One region of the Pseudarthrobacter sp. MM222 genome, then DNA from elsewhere that is predicted to be linked to it. Evidence: riboswitches for the same ligand, from Rfam matches in the RefSeq annotation. Region 1 holds a riboswitch; each other region holds the start of a gene.
What was found. Region 1 has a riboswitch for cyclic di-AMP ahead of OM977_RS03660 (NlpC/P60 family protein). Riboswitches for the same ligand answer to the same signal wherever they lie in the genome.
Positions count from the first base shown of each region.

Region 2: another riboswitch for cyclic di-AMP. It lies ahead of OM977_RS02805 (hypothetical protein); the one in region 1 lies ahead of OM977_RS03660 (NlpC/P60 family protein).
Region 3: another riboswitch for cyclic di-AMP. It lies ahead of OM977_RS10945 (hypothetical protein); the one in region 1 lies ahead of OM977_RS03660 (NlpC/P60 family protein).

Region 1 covers NZ_OX352321.1:763,468-765,724, reverse strand. The annotation lists gene OM977_RS03665 (HNH endonuclease) at 1-271, opposite strand, end outside; gene OM977_RS03660 (NlpC/P60 family protein) at 519-1,271, opposite strand; cyclic di-AMP (ydaO/yuaA leader) riboswitch at 1,580-1,748, opposite strand; gene OM977_RS03655 (M23 family metallopeptidase) at 1,884-2,257, opposite strand, start outside.
Region 2 covers NZ_OX352321.1:575,940-578,196, reverse strand. The annotation lists gene OM977_RS02810 (HAMP domain-containing sensor histidine kinase) at 1-839, shown strand, start outside; cyclic di-AMP (ydaO/yuaA leader) riboswitch at 1,013-1,171, shown strand; gene OM977_RS02805 (hypothetical protein) at 1,170-1,982, shown strand; gene OM977_RS02800 (glycosyltransferase) at 2,139-2,257, shown strand, end outside.
Region 3 covers NZ_OX352321.1:2,414,804-2,417,060, forward strand. The annotation lists gene OM977_RS10940 (YnfA family protein) at 1-330, shown strand, start outside; gene OM977_RS10945 (hypothetical protein) at 481-1,242, opposite strand; cyclic di-AMP (ydaO/yuaA leader) riboswitch at 1,251-1,435, opposite strand; gene OM977_RS10950 (hypothetical protein) at 1,617-1,877, shown strand; gene OM977_RS10955 (DNA alkylation repair protein) at 1,888-2,257, opposite strand, start outside.

The DNA.
Region 1 (2,257 bases):
TGTGGGCTGCCTTGCCGCAGTACGCGCAGCGCTGCCCGTCCCGGCGAAGCACACCCCGCCGGCTGACCGCCGTGATGGTGTTATACCGGGGCCGGATGTAGCGGTGAAGCAGAATCACCGACGGCCGGCCCAATATGTCTTGTGGCCCGACGACCGGGTCGTCGCCTTCGGCCACCACACTGGCCTTTCCGGTAAGCACAAGGACGAGCGCCCGGCGGAAGGTGACTACCGCGAGCGGTTCATATCCAGCATTCAGAACGAGAGTGCGCATCCGCATACCTCTTCACGGCCGCACCCGCCAGGGGCACGAGGGCCGGCTGCCCTCTGCATGGTCGGGCTATGGATCGACACCACAAGAGTAAACACCCAAGGGCCGGATCACCGAATTTTTGTCCCGCGACGCCGTGCGTGTCTGCTGGGCGGCGGCGGCCGCAACAGCAAAGAGGACCCCCGCCACTAGGCGGAGGTCCTCTCTGAGTGCTGGAGACCGGTGGTGGCCGATTTCAGCCAATGGCGATTTAGCCGCCGACGCGGATGAAGACCGGGCCGGAACCGACGTTGGCGCTGTACAGTGCGGTGGTTCCGCCGTTCCAGCCGCCGTGGACAGCCATGCCGTTGCCGACGTAAACGGCGATGTGGGCCATGCCGACGCCACCGTTCTTGTAGTACGCGAGGTCGCCCGGGCGAGCCTCAGCGGCGCTCACGGTGCGGCCGAGGGACAGATAGCCGGCCGGCCAGCCGTGGAAGTTGATGCCTGCGGCGGCCAGGGCGTTTGAGGCCAGACGGGTGCAGTCCTGCGACACACCGATCTGGGCGTAGGCGGCGGCAGCGATCGCTGCGCCGCTGCCGCTGGCGACGGAGAGTCCCTGCGTGGTGGCCGAGGCGCCGGCGGCAGCCTCGGTGCCGGTGTTGCCGGCCTTTGAGTCCTGAACCTTGAGGACCGGCTTCGCAGCCTCGACGACCGGAGCCGGTGAGGTGGAAACGGCCGGCTTCTCGTAGGAGATCGCAATGGTGGAGGCGGCCGAAATCGTTGCCGGGGTGCCGGACTGGACTTCGAAGGCCGATGCGGAGGTGGATTCGCGCTGAACGTTGGTCTCGGCAGCGTTGGCTGCGATACCGCTGGTCAGTACGAGGCCTGAAGCGGCCGCGACGACCGCAGCCTGGCGGCCCATCGTGCCAGCGTTGTCGCCGACAGCCTTGGCAATGACAGCAAGCGAGTTGGTCTTGGTGACCTCGGCGCGGTGCCGTGCAGAGTTTGCACGAGTAGTCATTAAGTTCTCTCTTTCGTGATCCTTGGACCGCGCTTTTAGGCGCGGAGTAAGGACGCTCCGGCATCTTGGGGGTACGCCGGATCGCCCCGAAATGGGTTACTTAGCGAAGGGTGTACTGCGAAGACGCGCCAAAAGCGGAGACTGCGTGCAGGTGCGTGGCCTGCGGGCCGGACTCAGCAGAGCTCGAGTCGGCGAAGTGAAATCCATTCCGGGCGCCGGCAAGGGCAACCAGGGTCCTGGATTTCAGCGGGCTCGAAAGAGCCGCGCCAGCGCGGTGACGCGCAGCATTGTGGCGTGAAGACACGAAAGTAGCCTCTCCCAATGCCTACGAGGTGAGCTGTCGGATTCGGATGGGAGTCACCCGGCCGCGCTGCTTCTGGGAAGCTTTGCGACTTAACCCCAAGGTCTTCTTGCGAAGACCAAAATTGGTTCCCCCGCCCCTGCCAGACGATGTCATGCGATAGGACCTTGAGCGGTGGCAGAGTTAGGCAATCCACTCAAGAGCGCCAACTTCGGAGAAGTTGGCGTACCTCAAACGATACAGGACTTGGGACGCAATGTCACATTCAGATCACGGCGTGTCAAAAGAATGCGAGAGTCATCCATCGGCTATTAGAGCCAGCCGGTCGGGTCAACGACGTCGCCGTTAACCATCACTTCAAAGTGCAGGTGGCAGCCCGTGGATGCTCCGGTGGTGCCGCTCATCGCCACAACATCGCCGCGGGAGACCTGCTGGCCAACCTTCACGCTCGATGAAGACAAGTGGTTGTACGTGGTCTCCAGGCCGTTGCCGTGGTCAATTACTACGCGGTTGCCGCCGCCGAAGGGGTGCCAGCCGGTGAACGTGACGGTTCCGCTGGCAGCCGCGTGGACAGCCGTTCCGCATTGCGCGGCGTAATCCTGGCCCCGGTGGAACTCGCCGGAGCCGCCGGTGATGGGACTGACCCGGTAGCCGAACGGCGAAGCCGTCACCATCTTCTCCATGG
Region 2 (2,257 bases), 190 kb from region 1:
GGGGCGTGGGGTACGCCCTCAACCAGATGCTGGACAACGTCTCGAGCGCGCTGGAGGCCCGGCAGACCAGCGAAATGAAGGTGCGCCAGTTTGTGGCGGACGCCTCGCACGAGCTGCGGACCCCGCTGACAGCCATCCGCGGTTACACCGAACTGATGCGGATGACCGAGCACTTCACGCCCGACGGTGCGAAGTCCCTGGCGCGGGTGCAAAGCCAGTCCGAGCGGATGACAGCCCTCGTGGAGGACCTCCTGCTGCTGGCCCGCCTGGACGAAGGACAGCCGCTCAAACTCAGCGACGTGGACCTGACCCAGCTCGCGATCGAAACGGTCAGCGACGAAAAGGTCATGGCGCCAGACCACGCCTGGCGGCTGGAGCTCCCGGAGGAACCGGTGGTGGTCCGCGGCGAGTCCGCTCAGCTCCACCAGATACTGGCGAACCTGCTGTCCAACGCACGCAAGCACACCGCTCCCGGGACGACGGTGGTCACGGGTGTGATGCGTTCGGCCGACGGCAGCGCGGTGGTCACGGTGACCGACGACGGCGAAGGGATCCCCGCCGAATTCCTGAACCAGGTCTTTTCACGCTTCGCCCGGGCGGATGCCGCCCGGAAAAACCCGGCGACGACGGCGGCTGACGGGTTCGTCGGGTCCGGGACGGCGGGCGGACCCGGGGCTCGAACCATGGCCGCGGCACCCACGGCCGAGGGGACCAGCGGGCTTGGCCTGTCGATTGTGCAGTCGATTGTAGAAGCGCACGGTGGCACCGTCGAAGTCACCTCCCGCCCTGGCCGTACCGAGTTTGCCGTGCGGCTCCCCGGAGGCCCGCGGGAATCCTAGCTCAGTACCGCCGTACGGCCCCGGCCCCAGCGACCACAAAAGCGCAAGACGACGCTCCGACGCCGCACCCTTCCGTTACCAAAATGTGACTTCAGCGTGAAACTCCTGTACGGTCGATAGAGTGCGGCCGGAACTGGAGCCGCATATCCGGACGGACGCCAAACTCTGCCGCGTCCCGGAATATGCTGGACCAGGCAGAGGCGGGGAACCCAGAGTTCCCGGGCAGCCAGCATCCAAGCACCCTTGGGGTTAAGCCGACACGTGAGTATCCGTGCGGCCGGATTTCTCATCCGCACCCGACAGCTAACTCCGTAGGCGTTGAGAGGCATCATGACTGAATTCAAGGTACAAACGCGCCCTGACGGCGCAGCAGGCAAACCCCGCCGCGCCCATTCGCGCCACCGCGCCGAGTCAGCCAAGCCCGTCTCGGTATGGTCCCGGTCTGCCAGGGGCGTCGGTCACACCGGGCGCCGCGCCGCCGTGGTCGCCACGGCCTGCGCGGTCCTCCTCGGAGTTGGCGCGGCCGGACAGGCCGCGGAGTCCAGCCACACCACTGCCGGCAACTCGGCCGCGTCCGGCATCGCGGCCAACCCGTTGGCTCTCCTCGACTTCGACCGGGTCCGCGCCGAGGCACCTACATCCGCACCCTCAGCTTCGGCAGCGCCGTCGCCGGCCAGCGTCGAAGCCCTGCCCGCGGAAGAGGAGCCGGCCGTAACGCCGGCGCCCGCTGCCGAAGCCGCGCCTGCCGCCGCTCCTGCGGCGGCCGCGGCACCAGCGCCCGCTCCTGCGCCTGCGCCGGCGCCGGCGCCGGAAGCGGCGAAGCCCGTTGCCGTCGACGACCCCGCCGGCGCGCAGGCCTACGCCGCAGCCCAGCTGGGCTCCTACGGTTGGGCCGCCGACCAGATGCAGTGCCTGGCGAAGCTCTGGACCAAGGAGTCCGACTGGAAGACCACCGCCACGAATGCCAGCAGCGGCGCCTATGGCGTGGTCCAGTCCCTGCCCGCCGAGAAGATGGCCAGTGCCGGCGCGGACTACCTGACGAATTACCGGACCCAGATCAATTGGGGGCTCAACTACGTCAAGCAGCGGTACGGCTCTCCCTGCGGAGCCCTGAACTTCCACTACGCGCACAACTGGTACTAAGCCGCCAGGCACTACCCCTACGCAGCAGCAACAGAACGCCCCGGATCCCCGCGATCCGGGGCGTTCCTGCGTAACGGGCCGGCACCGCTCCACTTGCACAGCACCAGCACAGCCCTGCGCTAAAGCCCTCATAAGGACCACCGCCACAGTTGAGCCATGACGTTCACCGACCAGGCCACAGAAACCCTGCCGCATGACATGACGACGGCGGCCGGCCTGGCTGCCATGGCCCTCGCTCCGGCTTCGGGTTCCCGGCGGGGGCCGGAGAGCGGGTT
Region 3 (2,257 bases), 1.7 Mb from region 1:
GCGAAAACCGTGCTCCTGTTCGTCCTGGCCGCCGCCGCGGAAATCGGTGGCGCCTGGCTGGTGTGGCAGGCGGTGCGGGAGGGCAAGGACTGGTGGTGGGCCGGACTCGGAGTCCTGGCACTGGGGCTCTACGGCTTCGCCGCGACGCTCCAGCCGGACGCGCACTTCGGCCGGATCCTTGCCGCCTATGGAGGCGTGTTCGTGGCGGGGTCCCTGGCCTGGGGGATGGTTTTCGACGGGTTCCGGCCCGACCGCTGGGACATTGCCGGATCGGCCATCTGCCTGGCGGGCGTGGCGGTCATTATGTTTTCCCCGCGAAACGCCGGCTAGGCACATTTTCGGCCGGCGGGAACGGCAAAGGCCGGTGATCCGTTGCCCCCAAGGCAACTGATCACCGGCCTTTTTGCCGCGGGTTGGACCGAGGGCTAACTGCGGTCCCGAGGCTCCGCGTCAGACTTCAGGTCTTGAAACTCCGGCGCGTTAGGCTCCGACGCGGACGAAGGTTACGCCGCCCGTGGCAGTCAGCCAGGAGAGCGGGTGCGCCATAGTTGCGTTAATGCCGTTCATTCCGCCGCTGACGGCCTGTCCGTTGCCCGCGTAAATGGCTACGTGGCCGGACTGAACGATGATGTCGCCCGGCTGGGGAGTCGCAACAACCTTGCCGTACTTCAGGAAAGCGGCCGGGCCGATGTTGCCAACCGGGATGCCGGCTGCTCCGAGGGCCTTTTCAACCATCGCGGTGCAGTCCTGGGTGATCCCGACCTGGCCGTAGGCGGCCGAAAGCAGGGTGGCGTTTGCGCCGCCGGCTGCCGGAGCAGCTGCGGGGGCGGGGGCAGCGGCGGGGGCGGCCGCCTGGACCGTGACTGTTGCCTTCGGGGCGGCAGCAACCTGCGGGGCGATGGCAGGCACAGCCGCAACGGGCTTGGGCTGTTCGACGACGGGCGCCGGGGTGGACACCACGGCCGGACGCTCGAACTTGACCTGAACGGTGGAATCCGCACTGACCGGAGCTGAGAGCTGGTCCTTGACGTCGATGGACGCCGGTGCGGAGTCGCGCTTGATGGGGGCTTCAGCCGCATTTGCCGCCATGGCGCTGCTAAGTACCAGGCCGGACGCGGCGGCAATCACTGCGGCCTGGCGGCCGATGGTGCCTGCGTTGCCCGCAAAAGCGGAGGAAATTGCCGAAAGTCGGCTGGTGGAACCGGCGCTGCGATGGCGCGCGAAAGTGTTGCTTGAAGTCATGGTTGTAGCCTCTCCCAATGCCTGCGAGGTGAGCTGTCGGATTCGGATGGGAGGCACCCGGCCGCAGAGTAGCCCGCGTGGCGGGCCGTGCGGCTTCACCCCAAGACCGGCATATCCGCCGGTCAAAAAGTGGTTTCCCCGTCTCTGCCGGACGTCGATGCGATTTGTCCCCGGGCCGCGGCAGAGTTAGGCAATCGGCAGGGGAGCGCCCGTATCGGAGACAACAGGCACCTATCAAAGGTAACGGGATGATTACGAAAAGTCACATCGAGGTAACGGGCGGAGTCCGGCCCCGGTCCACAGTCGTCCATGGGGATCACGGGCGCCGACATAGGATTAAGCCATCAGCATTCCTTGAAGCGGAGGCTCGAAAAATGACCAGCCACTGTGTTGCCATCTGCCAGCTGAGCGACCAGCCTCAGGAGGATTTTGACGTCAACACAGAGTTGCTGATCCTCGAGGGCGGCACCGTCCGCATCTCCACGTGGGACGCCGAGCCCCGCGACGGAGGTTTCGACGTCCAGATGCTGAACGACCGCACCGATGCCCTCGGTTTCATGGTTGTCAGCGACTGGCAGTTTTTGGACGGCAAGGCGTACGCGGTGGTGGAACGACGGACCAGCGCTAAGGCATAGCGGACTTCCATCACGTCGCGTCGGCCGTGAACTCCAGCTCCGGTCGATGTACGGCAACGTCCGCCAGCACGACGGCGACCGCCTCCCGGACGGGGTCGGTCCCGGCGTCGGGGTCCGAGGGGTGGGCAAGCGCCAGCTTGGCATGGCGGACAAACGCGGGCCAGTCTCCCCCGCCAGCCCGGAGCGCACGGAGCGGCGACAGCAGGGCGGCGCGGCGCAGCCAGATGTCCGGTTCCCGTGCCCAGCGGTCGAGCACACTGTCTGCCCGAACCCTGCCCGGCAGGTCCAACCCCGAAACCAGCGGACCGACGACGTCGACGGCCAAGGGATCGGACAGCTCGCGCCTTTGCGCAGTTCTTAGGAAGCCTTCAATCCGGGTC